Regions from separate parts of the Kitasatospora sp. NPDC001225 genome, predicted to be linked through region 3. Evidence: riboswitches for the same ligand, from Rfam matches in the RefSeq annotation. Region 3 holds a riboswitch; each other region holds the start of a gene.
The links. Region 3 has a riboswitch for S-adenosylmethionine ahead of ACWDCZ_RS35010 (aminotransferase class V-fold PLP-dependent enzyme). Riboswitches for the same ligand answer to the same signal wherever they lie in the genome.

Region 1: it holds a riboswitch for S-adenosylmethionine, as region 3 does, so the genes downstream of both, ACWDCZ_RS19800 (IclR family transcriptional regulator) here and ACWDCZ_RS35010 (aminotransferase class V-fold PLP-dependent enzyme) in region 3, are expected to answer to the same signal.
Region 2: it holds a riboswitch for S-adenosylmethionine, as region 3 does, so the genes downstream of both, thrC (threonine synthase) here and ACWDCZ_RS35010 (aminotransferase class V-fold PLP-dependent enzyme) in region 3, are expected to answer to the same signal.

Annotation. Positions count from the first base shown of each region.
Region 1 is NZ_JBSFJC010000053.1:26,328-31,920, reverse strand. It holds gene ACWDCZ_RS19810 (AfsR/SARP family transcriptional regulator) at 1-1,909, opposite strand, end outside; gene ACWDCZ_RS19805 (hypothetical protein) at 2,168-3,373, shown strand; SAM riboswitch class I at 3,459-3,600, shown strand; gene ACWDCZ_RS19800 (IclR family transcriptional regulator) at 3,802-4,515, shown strand; gene ACWDCZ_RS19795 (threonine/serine exporter family protein) at 4,713-5,593, opposite strand, start outside.
Region 2 is NZ_JBSFJC010000220.1:2,306-7,898, reverse strand. It holds gene otsB (trehalose-phosphatase) at 1-217, shown strand, start outside; gene ACWDCZ_RS37495 (alpha,alpha-trehalose-phosphate synthase (UDP-forming)) at 204-1,670, opposite strand; gene ACWDCZ_RS37490 (glucosyl-3-phosphoglycerate synthase) at 1,731-2,768, opposite strand; SAM riboswitch class I at 2,880-3,016, shown strand; gene thrC (threonine synthase) at 3,033-4,313, shown strand; gene ACWDCZ_RS37480 (MoaD/ThiS family protein) at 4,349-4,627, shown strand; gene ACWDCZ_RS37475 (cold-shock protein) at 5,166-5,369, shown strand.
Region 3 is NZ_JBSFJC010000171.1:2,409-8,001, reverse strand. It holds gene ACWDCZ_RS35020 (rhomboid family intramembrane serine protease) at 1-632, shown strand, start outside; gene ACWDCZ_RS35015 (Lrp/AsnC family transcriptional regulator) at 674-955, shown strand; gene ACWDCZ_RS35010 (aminotransferase class V-fold PLP-dependent enzyme) at 959-2,341, opposite strand; SAM riboswitch class IV at 2,393-2,511, opposite strand; gene trpD (anthranilate phosphoribosyltransferase) at 2,620-3,696, opposite strand; gene ACWDCZ_RS35000 (response regulator) at 3,812-4,237, opposite strand; gene ctaE (aa3-type cytochrome oxidase subunit III) at 4,634-5,254, shown strand; gene qcrC (cytochrome bc1 complex diheme cytochrome c subunit) at 5,442-5,593, shown strand, end outside.

The DNA of each region.
Region 1 (5,593 bases), on a different contig from region 3:
GGAAGGGCGACTCCATCATCGCCACGTCCACCAGGGCCTCCAGCAGGTCCTCGGCGTCGTACTCGTCCAGGTCCAGCAGGGCGGCCGCGGCCTGCAGCCCGAGGTCAGGCCCGTCCACCGAGGCGGCCAGCCGGAACGCCCGGGCCTGGGCGGGCGTCAACTGGCGGTAGCTCAGTTCGAAGGCCGCCGCCACCTCCAGGTCGCCGATCCGCAGCTCGTCGATCCGCCGCCGCTCGACCGCCAGCCGGCGGCCCAGCGTCTGCACCGTCCAGCTCGGCCGGGCCGCCAGCCGGGCCGCCACGATCCGGACCGCGAGCGGGAGGTGGCCGCAGACGAGCAGCAGCTCCCGGGCGGCCTGCGCCTCGGCGGCCAGCCGCTCGGCGCCGATGGTGCGGCCCAGCAGTTCGAGCGCCTCCTCGGGTTCGAAGACGCCGAGGTCGGCCTGGACGGTCGCGGGCAGGCCGGACAGCCGGGTCCGGCTGGTGGTGAGCACGGCGCAGCCGACCGCACCCGGTAGCAGCGGTCTGATCTGTGCGGTGTCGTGGACGTTGTCGAGCACCAGCAGCAGCCGCCGGCCGTCCACCGCCGAGCGGAACAGCGCCGAGCGGGCGTCCAGCCCCTCCGGCACCGCGTCGGCCGGCACGCCGAGCGCCACCAGGAAGCCGCTGAGCACCGCCTCCGGATCGGCCGGGGTGGCGTCGGCGCCGCGCAGGTCGACGTAGAGCTGCCCGTCCGGGTAGGCCTCGCGCACCCGGTGGGCGACGTGCAGGGCCAGCGCGGTCTTGCCGACCCCGCCCATGCCGACCACGGTCGCGATCACCAGCGCCTGCTGGCCCGGTGCGCCGGGGTTTCTGTCGGGCGCCCCTCCGTGCGCCCCGCCGAGAGCCTTGCCCAGCCGTTCGACCAGGACCGAGCGGCCGGTGAAGTCGGCCGCGTCGGGCGGCAGTTGGGCCGGTCTGGGGGTCGGTGTGCTGCTCCCGGCCGGGGCGGTGTTCCCGGCCGGTGCGGCGGCGGGGGCGTTCGGCGCCGCCGGTCCGGTGGGCGGGTCCGGTGCCTCGGCCCCGGGAGCGGCCGGCTCCGCCGGACCGGCGGCGGCCGGGCCCGGGACGAGCGCGGCGGGGACGAGCGCGACGGAGGGTGCCGGGGCGGCGAGCGACGGGTCCCCTTCCAGGATCCGCTGGTGCAGCAGGTCCAGCTCCGCCCCGGGCGCCACCCCCAGTTCGGCCAGGAACAGCTGACGCGCGCCCCGGAACACGGCCAGCGCGTCCGCCTGCCGCCCGGCCTGGTACAGCGCCCGCATCAGCAGCCCGTACGCCCGCTCGTGCAGCGGGTGCTCGGTGGTCAGCGAGGTCAGCTCCGGGATGCACCGGGAGTAGCGCCCCAGCGCCAGGTCCAGGGCGATCCGCTCCTCCAGCAGGGTCAGCCGCAGCTCCTGGAGCCGCTGGCGCTGCCGCTGCGCGAACGGCCCGGGGATGCCGGCCAGCGGCTCGCCCTGCCACAGCTCCAGGGCCTGGTTCAGCAGGTCGCGCGCCTGCTGCGGCTCCCCGGCGGCCGCCGTGCGCTCGGCCTGCGCCGCCAGCTCCTCCGCCTGCGCCGCGTCCACCGCGTGCTTGGGCAGCACCAGCCGGTAGCCGTCCCCGACCGAGGTCAGCACGGTCGGCGCGTCCGGCGCCTCGCCGTGCAGGACCTTGCGCCACCGCCAGGCGTAGGTGCGCACCGTCGTCATCGCGGTGCCCGGCGGCTCCTCGCCCCACAGGGCGTCGATCAGGTCGGTGGCGCTCGCGCCGTGGCCGGGCCGGAGCAGCAGCACCGCCAGCATCGCCTGCTGCTGGGGGCTGCCCACCTTCAGTACGGTCGCGCCGCGCTGCGCCCGCATCAAGCCCAGCACCGAGAACCGGAAATCATCCATTCCTGCACCTGCCCGCTTCATGTGCTCGCCCCCGCCCGCACGTGCCACCCCCGAATTGGTGAGTCCCTATCAACCCACGGGACCTGGCGGGATGTCGAGAGATCGTCGACCCGGTGGTGATCCGGTGTTGATCGGCCGTCGCCACAATCGGTGATGTGGCGCCCGCAGTCGGCCCGGCCCCTCACCGCCGGACCCGCCACGTCCCCGGTCGCCCGGCCGCCGACCGGCGACCCCCACGGCTCTCGGAGGCGGACGCCCATGAACACGGACCGGAACAGCGACCTGAGCACCGGCCGGAAAGCGGATCCGCACGCGGAACCGAGTACGGCGTCGAGCACGGACCTGAGCACCGACCGGGTCACGGACCGGCAGGGCGGACTGGACACCGACCTGCTCCACCGCCTGCTCGACGTCGACCTGGCCGACGGACCCGTCGAACTGCTCCACCGCGCCCGCGGCGAGCGCCACCTCCCGTACCTGGTGCTCGCCGCGCTCGCCCGGGAGGACGTCCGGATGGGCGCGCACGCCCGGGACGAGCTGCGGCGCGCCCGCGACCGGGTCGAGTGTTACGCCCGGGTCGCCCGCGACCTCGCCGTCGCCACCGGGGTCCGCCCGATCCGCGACCTGCCGCTGGCCGGCTACTACCCGCCCGACCTGCCCCGGCCGCTGGCCGAGCTCAGCCTCGTCAGCCCCACCGAGGCCTCGCTCTGGCAGGCCGTCAACCGGCTGGTCACCGACCACCCGGTGGAGTCCGTGGAGGTCACCCTGCTCGGCGAGCGCCCCCGGCACACCGCCGTCACCCTGCGCTGGCCGGCCGGGGACCCGCTGCTCGACCCGTGGTACCAGGTGCGGGTCGCGACCGCCGCGCTCCCGGGCGACCTCGCCACCGTCCCGGTCCGCCCCTACCTGGCCGCCGACGACCACGTCGAATGCCTGATCGCCCTCGCCGAGGAAGGGCTCGGGCGCACCTTCCTCGCGGGCGACGTGATCGACGTGGCCCGGCTCGCCGGGCAGCCCTTCGAGCCCGTCGAGACCGCCGCGGTGGTCGCCGCCTACCGGCTCGCCCCGGAGGCCGCCGCCCTCCTCGACCTCGCCGCCGAGCACGTGCCGCTCGGCGCCCTGCGGGACGTCCGCACCGTCCTGGAGGCCGAGGTCGCCCCCGAACTCCGCCGTCGGACCTCTGCCGGCACCCCGCCGTGCCACGGCACCTCGCCGCGCCACGGCACGCTGCTGCGCCGCACCGTCATCCGGCACCAGTGGGACGAGGCGCTGCTGCTCCCGGCCGGCGACGCCACCCTGCTGCTCACCCCGGTCGCCGACTACCTGCTCGGCCCCGAGGGCACCCGGCCGACGGACCGCGAGCGCACCGCCGCCCTCGCCGCCCTGCACGCCTGGGACGCGACCCTCCCCGGCAGCCCGGACGGGGCCCCGTGCACCGGCCTGTCGGGGCCGCGCCACCGCTGAGCCGGCCCCGCGGGGCGTGGCCGAGGGCGGGTCGAGGGCGGGGGGACTTGCCGACCCGCCCCGGATGTCTTGTATCGTTCCTGGCGAATCATCCAGAGGGGTGGAGGGACCGGCCCTACGAAGCCCCGGCAACTCCCCGTTCGACCCGGCGTCCGAAGTACGCGCCGTGTTGGCGGGGGCAGTGCCAACTCCGGCCTGTCGCCACTGTGGCGCGGGAAAGATGAGGAGACACGGTGCTCTCTGTGCTGTCCTTCGCCCGGGCGCTTCCCGCCCCGGTCCTTTCGCGTACCCGTCTCGTGCCCGGCGCAGGCAATCGGCCGACTTCTCCGGCCTGTCCTCGCTGACCACACCCCCGGCTCCCCGCCAGGAGCCGCCGTGAGCAGCGCGGACCCGCTGCTCCCGGGCCTTGAGACTGGAGTACCCATCCCATGGAGAACACGAGCGGCGTCGGCGTGCTCGACAAGGTCACCTCGATCCTCGGCACCCTGGAGGCCGGGCCCGCCACCCTGGGCGGCCTCGTCGCGGCCACCGGCATGGCGCGGCCCACCGCCCACCGGCTGGCCGTCGCACTCGAACACCACCGCCTGGTCAGCCGGGACGTCCAGGGCCGGTTCATGCTCGGCCCCCGCCTCGGCGAGCTCTCGGCGGCCGCCGGCGAGGACCGGCTGCTGGCCGCGGCCGGCTCGGTCCTCGCCCAGCTGCGGGACGCCACCGGCGAGAGCGCCCAGCTCTACCGGCGGCAGGGCGAGGTCCGGATCTGCGTGGCCGCCGCCGAGCGGCTCACCGGCCTGCGCGACACCGTTCCGGTGGGCGTCACCCTCCCCATGAAGGTCGGCTCCGCCGCCCAGATCCTGCTCGCCTGGGAGGAGCCCGAGCGCCTCCACCGCGGCCTGCAGGGGGCCCGCTTCACCGCCACCGCGCTGAGCGGCGTGCGGCGCCGCGGCTGGGCCCAGTCCGTCGGCGAGCGCGAGGTCGGGGTCGCCTCCGTCGCCGCGCCCGTCCGCGGCCAGTCCAACCGGGTGGTGGCCGCCGTCACGGTCTCCGGGCCGATCGAACGGCTCAGCCGCCACCCCGGCGCCCAGCTCTCCCAGGCCGTCGTCGAGGCGGCCCACCGGCTCACCGAGGCCCTGCGCCAGCCCTGACGGGGGTTCCGAGGCTCTCGGATTCCGAGGTTCCGGGGTTCCCTGGTCACGGGTTCCGAACCTCGGGTTCCGAACCTCGGGTTCCGAGACTCCGGGCCCCGGGGCGCACCTCCGCGCGCCCCGGGGCCCGGTTCCGGCCCGTACCGGTCCCGGGTCCGGCTTGGCTCGGGCCCGGCTCAGGCCTGGTTCCGACCGGCTCAGGCCCGGTGCGGCAGGCCGGTGAGGCTGGGGCGGGGGATCCGGCTGATCACCGCGCCGATCAGTGTGCCGATCGACACCCCGAAGACCGCCGAGACGGCCGCCAGCAGCGACTGCGCCCCGTTGCCGACCTCGATCTGCGCGGTGTTCAGCAGACCGAAGGAGCCCGGCACGACGATCCAGAACGCCGGGAGGTAGAGCACCTGCCAGAGCGGACCGCCCGGCAGCCAGTGCACCAGGGTGGCCGCGACCGCGGCGGCCACGGCACCGGCCAGGCCGCCGATCGCCGCGCCGTGCACCGACCCCACCGCCACCTGGGCGGTGACGCTCACCGCGATCACCGCGACGATCCACGGGATGGCCGAGGGCGGGGTGTGGACGTTGACCACCACCCCGGCCACCGCGATCGCCAGCCCCAGCGCGATCACCCACCAGCTCGGCTTGGCCACCTGCACGTTGGCCAGCGCGGTGGACGGCATGCCGATCGCGGTCGCGGCCGCGGCCACCCCGGCGAGGAACAGCGTCAGCTGCACGGCGCCGGAGACCAGCCGGGCGGTGCCCGCGTTGGCCGCGCCGGCGGCGATCTCGGACAGCCCGGTGACCAGCAGCCCGCCCGGCAGCAGGATCGCCAGGGTGGCCACGATCGTCCGCAGCGGCCCGTCCAGCAGCGAGGCCCGCGCGAGCGCCAGGACCAGCAGCGCGACCAGGAAGCCGGCCGTGACGGGCAGCAGCGGCCGCAGGTGCGGCCGCCGCCGGGCGAGCACGGTCAGGCCCACCACGATCAGCGAGCCGAGCCCGGCGGCCAGCACGTTCGCCGCCACCGGCTGCAGGAAGATGCAGACCCCGACCCCGACCGGCAGCGCCCCGAAGTCCGCCACCC
Region 2 (5,593 bases), on a different contig from region 3:
GGTGCTCTACGCGGGGGACGACCTGGGGGACGTGGCGGCCTTCGCCGCGGTGGAGGAGCTGCGCGGCGAGGGCGTGGCCGGGGTGCTGGTCTGCGCCGGCGCGGTGGGGGACGCGCCGGTGCGGGAGCTGGCCGACCGGGCGGACCTGGTGGTCGCCGGGCCGGAGGGCGTGGTGGAGCTGTTGGGGGCCTTGGCGGACGCGCTCACAGCGCGTTGAGCTGGTCCAGGAACCACTGCTGCGGGGGGAGCGCGGTGGCCGCCGCCGCCAGGCGCTTGGTGCGGTCGGCGCGCTCCTCCGGGCTCATGGTGAGGCCGGCGTGGAGGGCCTCGGCGGTGGCGATGACGTCGTAGGGGTTGACGGTGAGGGCGTCGTCCTTGAGTTCGGCGTGGGCGCCGGCCTCGCGGGAGAGGACGAGGGCGCAGCCGTGGTCGGAGACCACCGGGACCTCCTTGGCGACTAGGTTCATGCCGTCGCGGATGGGGTTGACCAGGGCGACGTCGGCCAGCCGGTAGGCGGCGAGGGAGCGCGGGAAGTCGTCGTCGACGTGGAGGATCAGGGGCTGCCAGGCGGGGGTGGCGAACTCGGCGTCGATCTCCTCGGCGAGCCGCTGGACGGCGGCCGTGTAGGCGCGGTACTCGGCGAGGTCGGTGCGGGACGGGTAGGCGAAGGCGATGTGCACCACCCGGTCGTGCCACTCGGGGCGGGTGCGGAGCAGGTGCCGGTAGGCCTGGAGGCCGCGGACGATGTTCTTGCTCAGCTCGGTGCGGTCGACCCGGACGATGGTGCGGCGGTCGCCGACGGCCGAGCGGAGGGCGGCGAGGCGTTCGTCGACGTCGGGGCGGTGGGCGCGCTCGCGCAGGAAGTCGGCGTCGGCGCCGAGGGCGTGGACGCCGAGGCGCGTGGTGCGGCCGTCGACGGTGACGGTGAGCGCGTCGTGGTCGACGGTCGCGCCGAGGAGGTCCTCGCAGCAGGCGGCGAAGGCGCGGGCCCAGCGCTGGGTCAGGAAGCCGGCCCGGTCGGCGCCGAGGATGCCGGTGAGGACGGCCCGGGCGACGTCGTCGGGCAGCATCCGGTAGTACTCGGGCGGGGCCCAGGGGGTGTGCGAGAAGTGGCCGATCCGCAGGTCGGGGCGGGCTTCGCGGAGCAGGGCCGGGACCAGGGAGAGGTGGTAGTCCTGGACGAGGACGGCGGCGTTCGGGGCGGCCTCGGCGGCGAGGGCTTCGGCGAAGGCCTCGTTGTAGGCCCGGTAGGCGGCCCATTCGGTGCGGAAGGCGGCGTCGAAGGAGGGCGCGGTGGGGGTCGCGTAGAGCAGGTGGTGGACGAACCAGAGGGTGGAGTTGGCGACGCCGTTGTAGGCGCGGGCGAAGGTCAGCGGGTCGATGTCCAGCATCCGTACGGCCTGGCCGCCGACCTCGTGGCCGGCCAGGTCGAGGCGGCCGTGGGGTGCCTCGGCGGCGGCCCTGCGGTCGGAGTCGTCGAGGGCGGCGCAGACCCAGACGGCGTTCGGGTCGTCGATGGCGGAGAGGCCGGAGACCAGGCCGCCGCCGCCGCGGCGCAGGGTCAGCGTGCCGTCGTCGGCGGTGCTGAAGGACACCGGTCCCCGGTTGGACGCCACCAGGACGGGGGCGGTGCCGGTCACGCTCGAACGGTTGGTCGTGAGATCGCCCATGGTTGGCATGTTGCCGTGGGGTCGGCGTGGCAAACCCGTGCGGCCCGTCGAAGAGAGGCCCTAATGGCGGGCGGCGTACTCGGGGAGGGTGTGGATCGGGGGGCGTTCGAGGGCGGTCACCGGGTGGGTGTGGGCGGTGAAGGCGCGGGTTTCCGGGTCGCGGGTGAACTGGGTGAGGTGGGGGTGGACGAGGTCGGCGGAGGCCTTGAGGCGGTGGGTGCGGTCGAGGCGTTCCAGGGCGGTCCGGTAGATGGTGGCGGCCATCCGGCCGAGGGCCTGGCCGTCCTGGTGGCGGTGGTGCCGGACGCCGACGTCCACCTGGGCGAGGGCGTCCAGGCCGGCCAGCTCCAGGGCGTCGACCAGCAGGCCGAGTTCGACGCCGTAGCCGGTGGGGAAGGGCAGCCGTTCGAGCAGTGAGCGGCGGGCCGCGTACTCGCCGCCGAGCGGCTGGACGAAACCGGCGAGTTCCGGCCAGTGGAGGTTGAGCAGGGGGCGGGCGACGAGTTCGGTGACCCGGCCGCCGCCGGCGGGCAGGACGGCGCCCTCCGACTCCAGCGGGCGGTCGTACATGGCCTTGACCAGCTGGATGGACTCGTCGGTGAGCAGCGGGCCGACGATGCCGGAGACGAAGGCCGGGTCGAACTCGCGCAGGTCGGCGTCGACGAAGCAGACGATGTCGCCGTGGGTGACCAGCAGCGAGCGCCAGAGCACCTCGCCCTTGCCGGGGACGGCGGGCAGCCGGGGCAGGACGGCGTCGCGGTGCTCGACCCGGGCGCCGGCCTCGGCGGCGACGGCGGCGGTGGCGTCGGTGGAGCCGGAGTCGACGACGACGAGTTCGTCGACGAGCGGGAGGCGTTCCATCAGTTCGCGGCGGATGGTGCGGACGATGTCGCCGACGGTGGCCTCCTCGTCCAGGGCGGGGAGGACCACGCTGACCGTGCGGCCGGTGCGCTCCTTGGCGTCGAGCAGGGTGCGGACCGGCCGGTCGGCCGCGCTCCAGGAGCGGCGGCGCAGCCAGGACGCCGCCTGCGGGAGGAGCGCGGGAGTCGGTTCGGCGGGCACGGAGATCTCCTCGGCGAGGTCGGTGGGACGGGTCATCTCGCTTGGCGGACGGTCCCGTTCAGGTTTGACGCCTTCGGATACAGTCTTCGTACAGCGGTCGGACCTTTGCACGCCGGGGTCTCCGTTGAGCACCACCACAATTTCACAAGCTCATCCAGAGGGACTGAGGGAACGGCCCGTTGACGTCCCGGCAACCTTCTCGCGCGGCTGTCTGTCGACAGGCCCCGGCGGGACAGGTGCCAATTCCGTCCCGTGTCGCGACCGCGCCACGGGGAAGATGAGGAGAGAGGCCTCGCCATCATGGCTATCGACACTGCCGCACCCGTTTCCGTCGACCTCGGCCCGGCCGCCGCGCTGTCCTGTCGCGAGTGCGGCACCCGCTTCCCGCTCGGCCCCAGCTTCGCGTGCCTGGAGTGCTTCGGCCCGCTGGAGATCGCCTACGAGTTCGGCAGCGAGGGCGCCGAGGAGCTGCGCAAGCGGATCGAGGCCGGTCCGGCCTCCATCTGGCGGTACGCGCCGCTGCTGCCGGTGCCGGCCGACGTGGCGTCCAAGCCGAACCTGAACCCGGGGTGGACCCCGCTGGTGAAGGCGGACAACCTGGGCCGGGAGCTCGGTTTCACCGCCCAGCTGCACGTCAAGGACGACTCCGGGAACCCGACGCACTCGTTCAAGGACCGGGTGGTCGCGTGTGCGATCGAGGCGGCCCGGGCGTTCGGCTACACCACGCTGTCCTGCTCCTCCACCGGCAACCTGGCCGGCGCGGTGGGTGCGGCGGCGGCCCGGGCCGGGTTCCGGTCCTGCGTGTTCATCCCGCACGACCTGGAGCAGGGCAAGGTCGTCATGGCCGGGGTGTACGGCGGCGAGCTGGTCGGCATCGAGGGCAACTACGACGACGTGAACCGCTTCTGCTCGGAGCTGATCGGCGACCCGGCCGGCGAGGGCTGGGGCTTCGTCAACGTGAACCTGCGGCCGTACTACGGCGAGGGCTCCAAGACGCTGGCGTACGAGATCTGCGAGCAGCTCGGCTGGCGGCTGCCGGAGCAGATCGTGATCCCGATCGCCTCGGGCTCGCAGCTGACGAAGATCGACAAGGGGCTCCAGGAGCTGATCAGGCTCGGCCTGGTCGAGGACCGGCCGTACAAGGTCTTCGGCGCCCAGGCGGAGGGCTGCTCGCCGGTGTCGGCCGCGTTCAAGGCCGGCCGGGACGTGATCAAGCCGGTGAAGCCGGACACCATCGCCAAGTCGCTGGCGATCGGCAACCCGGCCGACGGCCCGTACGTGCTGGACATCGCCCGCCGTACCGGTGGCGTGGTGGAGGACGTCACGGACGCCGAGGTCGTGGCGGCGATCCGGCTGCTGGCGCGGACCGAGGGGATCTTCGCCGAGACCGCGGGCGGGGTGACCGTCGGCGTGCTGAAGAAGCTGGTCGAGACCGGGCAGCTGGACCCGGCCAAGGAGACCGTCGCGATCAACACCGGCGACGGGCTGAAGACCCTGGACGCCGTCTCCGATTCCGGGATGACCGCCGTCATCCGCCCGACGCTGGACTCGTTCCGCGCCGCCGGCCTCGTGTCCGCCTGAACCACCCGATAGGCCCCGCCCCCGCTAGGAGAGTCATGAGCGCCACCGTCCGCATCCCCACCATCCTGCGCACCTACACCGACGGCGCCGCCGAGGTGACCGCCGAGGGTGCCACCCTGGCCGAGGTCGTCGCCGACCTGGAGAAGAACCACGCGGGCATCGCGGCCCGCATCCTGGACGACACCGGCAAGCTGCGCCGCTTCGTGAACGTCTACGTGAACGACGACGACGTGCGCTTCGCCGAGGGTCTGGCGACCGAGATCAAGGACGGCGCCAGCGTCTCGATCATCCCGGCGGTGGCCGGCGGCTGCTGAGCCGACAAAGCAGAACCCGCGGTCGCCCGCGCGTACGGAAATCCGTTCTCCGTATGCGCGGGCGACCGCTCGCATTCCGGCGGGAATATTTCCGGGTCGAGTCGGAGTAGAGTGTGGCTCGGCTGGGAACAGGGTTTCCCTTTCGGCCCCCGCAGCGCTCGGCCCGGGGGCGTCCGGCCGCCGGGGGCGGACCGTGAAACATGTCAGGCAGATGTCAGAATTCGCGCGGGCATTTGAGTAATTCGTCCGCTATGTCCGGCGTGGAATGCCGAGATTATTCCGATTCGATCCGTCCTGTCCCTTGACGCCTTGGCGGAATTACCGGCGGTTGGCCCTGTTGCAGAGGGCGTCGATCCGGATACATTCAGCGGCGGTCGACGCAATCACCCGCTCACCGGAGGCCGCCCGGCGTTCCGCGCGGATGGTTGCGGCGTGCACGGCTGCGCCCAGGGGGGGTTCCCCGGGCCGGCCTTCAACCAACCCGGGCCCGCGACCTGCGGGCACGTGAAGGGCCAGCACAGCACTAGGGGAGTTCGGAATGGCTCAGGGCACCGTCAAGTGGTTCAACGCGGAGAAGGGCTACGGCTTCATCGCGGTCGACGGTGGTGCGGACGTCTTCGTCCACTACAGCGCGATCCAGATGGACGGCTACCGCACCCTCGAGGAGGGCCAGCGGGTCGAGTTCGAGATCTCCCAGGGACAGAAGGGCCCGCAGGCGGACATGGTCCGCGCGGCGGTCTGACCCCTTCCGACTCCAGGAGCTCGGCGCGGCCCTACGGCTGGTGACCACTCGCTTCTCGACGGGCCCGTGCGACGCGTGTCGTACGGGCCCGTCGGCGTTCCCCGACGCGGCTCCGCCGGGGCTCGGGCGGGGCTCCGGCGACGGCTCGCGGATCGTCGATTGGGCTTGCACTCGACCACCCGGAGTGCTAATCATTGGCGTTAGCACTCACAGCGTGAGAGTGA
Region 3 (5,593 bases):
AGGCCCGGGTCTGCGCGGAGCAGCGGTACGAGCAGCGCTGGGGCGCCGTCCCGGCCGAGGTGCTGGCCGGACGGCCGCTGACCGCCGAACAGCTCGCCGAGGCCCCCGACCCGGTCCCCGGCTGCCCGGCCGCCCCGACCCCGGGCAAGCGCCCGGCGCTGTCCGTCCTCACCGGGCTCTTCCTGCACGCCGGCTGGCTGCACCTGCTCGGGAACCTGCTCTTCCTCCAGGTCTTCGGCCCCACCGTCGAACGCCGGCTGGGCCGGGCCCGGTACGCCGTCTTCTACCTGGCCGCCGGCAGCCTGACCACGTACGGCTTCGCGCTCGCCGAGGCGCACTCGCCGAACTCCACCCGGGTGCTCATCGGGGCCTCCGGGGCGATCGCCGCCGCCCTCGGCGCCTACCTGCGCCTCCACCCCCGGGCCCGGGTGACCACCCTCGTCCCGCTGCTGTTCTTCCTGCCGCTGCGCTTCCCGGCCTGGCTGGTGCTCGGCCTCTGGTTCGTCCTGCAGTGGTGGTCGGTGCACGCGGCCGGCCCCGGGGTGGCGTACCTGGTCCACGTGATCGGCTTCTCGGCCGGGTTCCTCTACGCCTGCACCGTGGTCCGCCACCCCCCGCGACGACCGGGCTGACGCCCGATACGCTGGCGGCACCCCACAAAGGAGCCCGAACTGTGATCACCGCCATCGTCCTGATCAAGACCAGTGTCGACCGCATCCCGGAGATCGCCGAATCCATCGCCGCCATCGACGGCGTGAGCGAGGTCTACTCGGTGACGGGGGGCTACAACCTGGTGGCGATGGTGCGGGTGCGCCGGCACGACGACCTGGCCGAGGTCATCCCGGGCCGGCTCAACAAGGTCCCGGGCGTGGCCCACACCGAGACCCAGATCGCCTTCCGCACCTACTCCCAGCACGACCTGGAGGCCGCCTTCGCCCTCGGCCTGGACGAGTAGCGGTCAGCCCTCGGCGCGCCGGCCCCGCTCGACCTGCACGGTGGCGACGCAGCGCCCGCCCTCGTTGCGGTAGTTCCACGCCGCGCCCTCCGTGACCAGCTCCCGGACGGCGGTCAGGAAGCGGTCGACGTGCTCGTCCGGCGTCCCGGCGCCGAAGCTCACCCGGATCGCGTTCAGGCTGCGCTCGCCCGGCAGCGACGGCTCGGGCGCACCACACTCGGACGGTGCCTCGTCCTCGTCGCCCAGCAGCGTGCGCACCAGCGGGTGGGCGCAGAACAGGCCGTCGCGCACCCCGATGCCGTACTCGGCGGACAGCGCGGCGGAGAAGTGCGAGCTGTTCCAGTCCCGGACGACGAAGGACAGCACGCCCACCCGGGCGGAGCCCTCGCCGAACAGGTTCAGCACCTTGACCTGCGGGATCTCGGCCAGCCCGGCCGTCAGCCGGGCGATCAGCTGCTGCTCGCGGGCCTCCAGCCCGTCGAAGCCGGCCTCGGTCAGCGCCCGGCAGGCCGAGGCGATCGCGTAGGCGCCGATGACGTTCGGCGAGCCGGCCTCGTGCCGGGCCGGGCCGGTGTGCCACTGCACGGCCACCGAGCCGTCGGCCTCCCGGGCCACCGTCCGGGTCGCCCCGCCACCGGCCAGGTACGGCTCGGCCGCGTCCAGCCAGTCCGCCCGGCCGGCCAGCACCCCGGCGCCGAACGGCGCGTAGATCTTGTGGCCGGAGAAGGCGATCCAGTCGACGTCCAGCTCGCGCACCGAGACCCGGTGGTGCGGCGCCAGCTGGGCGGCGTCCAGCACCACCCGGGCGCCGTGCCGGTGCGCGGTCGCGGTCAGCTCGGCGACCGGCCACAGCTCGCCGGTCACGTTGGAGGCGCCGGTGACGCAGAGCAGCTTGGGGCCCTCGGGCGCCTCGGCGAGCGCGGCGTCCAGCGCGGCCACCGCCTCGGCCCGCGAGCGCGGCGCCCGCAGGTAGGTGACGTCCAGTCCGGCGTGCGCCCAGGGCAGCAGCGAGGCGTGGTGCTCGGTCTCGAAGGCGAACACCCGGGTGCCGGCCGGGACGGCGGAGGCCAGCAGGTTGAGCGAGTCGGTGGTGGCCCGGGTGAAGACCACCTGGTCGCCCTCGCGCAGGTCGAGGAACTCGCCGACGGTGCGGCGGCTCTGCTCGAACAGGTCGGTGGACAGCTGGGAGAGGTACCCGGCCCCGCGGTGGACGCTGCCGTAGTACGGCGCGTAGGCGGCGACGTCGTCCCACACCCGCTGGAGCGCCGGCGAGCTCGCCGCGTAGTCGAGCGCCGCGTAGCCGACCTTCTCACCGCTGGCGAGCGGGACCTGGACGTCGGCGCCGAGGACGGCGAGCGGGGTGCGGATTTCGGTGGCCAGAGACATGGGGATGCACTCCTTCTGGGGCAAGGGACCCCGGGAGTGCTAGTCGTCGGGCGTCCGCGCTTGTCGCACGGACGGCTTGCCGTGACGACCCGGTCCTCACCCAGGGCACCCCGCCACGGACGGAGGGTTGCCGGACAGCCAGCTGGGGCTTGGCGCTGTCACTCATGACCTGGCGAAGACTCTAGGCCGGGTCCACCGGGTGGTCAAACGGGCATCCAGCATCCGGACAGCACGGGAGCCCGCGCCGGCGTACCGGCACGGGCTCCCCAACTGCCGCCTCAGGCCCGGCTGGTGGCCTCCGACCAGCGCCGCAGCAGGTCCTGCGCGGCACCGGAGTCGATCGCCTTCGCGGCCCGCTCCATGCCGGCCGCCAGCTGCTCGGTGAGCGGCGCGTCGCCCAGCTCCAGCGCGACCAGCGCCGCCGCCGTGTTCAGCAGGACGGCGTCCCGCACCGGCCCGTGCTCGCCGGCCAGCAGCCGCCGCGCGACCTCGGCGTTGTACGAGGCGTCCGCCCCGCGCAGCGCCTCGATGCCGACCAGCTCGATGCCCACGTCCCGCGGGTCGAAGGTGGACTCGGTGACGACCCCGTCGCGCACCAGCCAGACCTGCGAGGTGGTGGTGATGGTCAGCTCGTCCAGCCCGTCGTCGCCGCGGAAGACCAGCGCCGTGGCGCCCCGCCGGGCCAGCACCCCGGCGATCAGCCCGGACAGCCGAGTGTCGAAGCAGCCGATGGCGTGCGCGGTGACCTTGGCCGGGTTGGTCAGCGGGCCGAGGATGTTGAAGGCGGTCGGCACCCCGAGGTCGCGCCGCGCGGTGGCGGCGTGCCGCATCGAGGGGTGGAACTTCGCCGCGAAGCAGAAGGTCAGCCCAACCTCCTCGGCCACCTCGGCGACCCGCCGGGGGGAGAGGTCCAGCGCCACCCCGAGCTTCTCCAGCACGTCCGAGGAGCCGCTGGTCGAGGAGGCCGACCGGTTGCCGTGCTTGACCACCTTGGCGCCGGCGGCCGCCGCGACGATCGCCGACATGGTGGAGATGTTGACGGTCTTCGCCCGGTCCCCGCCGGTGCCGACGATGTCCACCGCCGGGCCGGGGATCTCCAGCGGCTCGGCGTGCGCGTACATCGCGTCGACCAGGCCGGCGATCTCCTCGACCGACTCGCCCTTGGCCCGCAGCGCGATCATGAACCCGGCCACCTGGACGGGGGACGCCTCGCCGCTCATGATCCGGTCCATCGCCCACGCGGTGGACGAGCGGTCGAGGTCCTCCCCCTGCAACAGTGCCGCCAGGAGGTCCGGCCAGGTGCGGACCACCTGCGCGGGGTCGCTACCGCCGTTCGCAGGGTTCACGTTCACCATGGCTGACTCCAGCTGTTGTCGGTTCCCCGCTCCGGGGACGTCCGTACGGATGGAGCCAGCCTATCGAGCGGAGCGCCCGCTTCTACCCCTGTCTTTCCTACTCCTGGCGCGGATTTCAGCGGACGGCCGGAGTCCGCTTCGCCAGCCGGTCCCGCAGCAGGGTGGCGACCGCCCCGGCCAGCGCCACCGGCTCCACCGGACGGGAGATCGCGGCGTCGGCCCGGCTCCAGGCGGCCAGCCAGGAGTCCTGCGGCCGGCCGATCAGCACCAGGACCGGCGGGCAGCCGTAGATCTCGTCCTTGAGCTGGCGCCCGAGGCCCAGCCCGCCGGCCGGAACGGCCTCGCCGTCCAGCACGCAGAGGTCCACTCCCCCCTTCTCCAGTGCCTTGAGCACCGCGGGGGTGGTCGCGCACTCCAGGTAGGACAGTTCCGGAAGGTCCTCGGCAGGGCGGCGGCCGAGCGCCGTCAGCACCTGCTCGCGGGTGTTGCGGTCGTCGCTGTAGACGAGGACGGTGAGCGTCTCATCGGTCGTGTACGCCATGGGCCCTGCTCCCTCAAGTGTGATCCGGACCACGTTCGCCTGATCCGGATGCTACTCCCGATCACCCTCCGCCGAGTCCCCCTCGCGCACGTTCCTCCTCAAGCCGCCGCGCCCCGGACTCACCCGCCTGGAGGACGGCCCGTCACCCGACCCCGCCCGGTCCACCCGTACGGCTCACCCGGACGCCCTCCCCCCTACCTCCCCCGGCTACTCCGACCGTGCACCGGCGCGCCGGGCAACGGGGTCCAGGCTCCTCCGAGGAACCATCAGAAAAGGGACACGCCGCTGCTCACCCCCCGTACGGACACCCCGTCGCCCCCCAAGCGGGCATACCGCACGCACCGGACACTCCGAGGGACACCCCCCGACGTGAAGACGGAATAAGGGACCGACATAATGTCCGTCGTGGCGACAGCAACAGCAGTAGAAACCGGGCACGCGCACGGATCGGTCAACCGGCCGAACATGGTCAGCGTCGGAACGATCGTCTGGCTCAGTTCCGAGTTGATGTTCTTCGCGGCCCTCTTCGCGATGTACTTCACGCTCCGCTCCGTCAAGGGGCCGGAGTTCTGGACCGAGAAGGCCCACGCCCTCAACGTGCCCTTCTCCTCGGTCAACACCACGATCCTGGTGCTCTCCTCGCTGACCTGTCAGCTCGGCGTGTTCGCCGCCGAGCGCGGAGACGTGAAGAAGCTCCGGGCGTGGTTCATCCTCACGTTCGCCATGGGCGCGGTCTTCATCGGCGGCCAGGTCTTCGAGTACACCGAGCTGGTCAAGAAGGACGGCCTGTCGCTGTCCTCCGACCCGTACGGCACGGTGTTCTACCTGACCACCGGCTTCCACGGGCTGCACGTGACGGGTGGTCTGATCGCCTTCCTGCTGGTCCTGGGACGGACGTACGCAGCCAAGCGCTTCACGCACGAGCAGGCCACCGCCGCGATCGTCGTGTCGTACTACTGGCACTTCGTCGACGTCGTGTGGATCGGCCTGTTCGCGACCATCTACCTGATCAAGTAACCAGCTGATCAGGTCGCTGGCCACCGGCTGCGGCCCCCGCCCTCACCGGCGACGGGCCGCTTCTGCCGGTGCCGACGCTCCCACCGACCGACCGCGCGCGCAGCCCTAGACAGGCAGCCTCGTGCCGGCCAGACCGGCCGCCGGGTGCACCCACCAGTCGACCAGATCCTGACACCGGGGTTATTCCGTGAAAAAGCTCTCCGCACGACGGCGCCACCCATTGGCGGCGCTGGTCGTCCTACTTCTCGCCCTGGCGGCAACCGGGGGGCTGTACGCCGCGTTCGCGCCCGCCGACAAGGCGCAGGCCGACGTCGCCGCGCAGTCGCTCGCGATCGATGA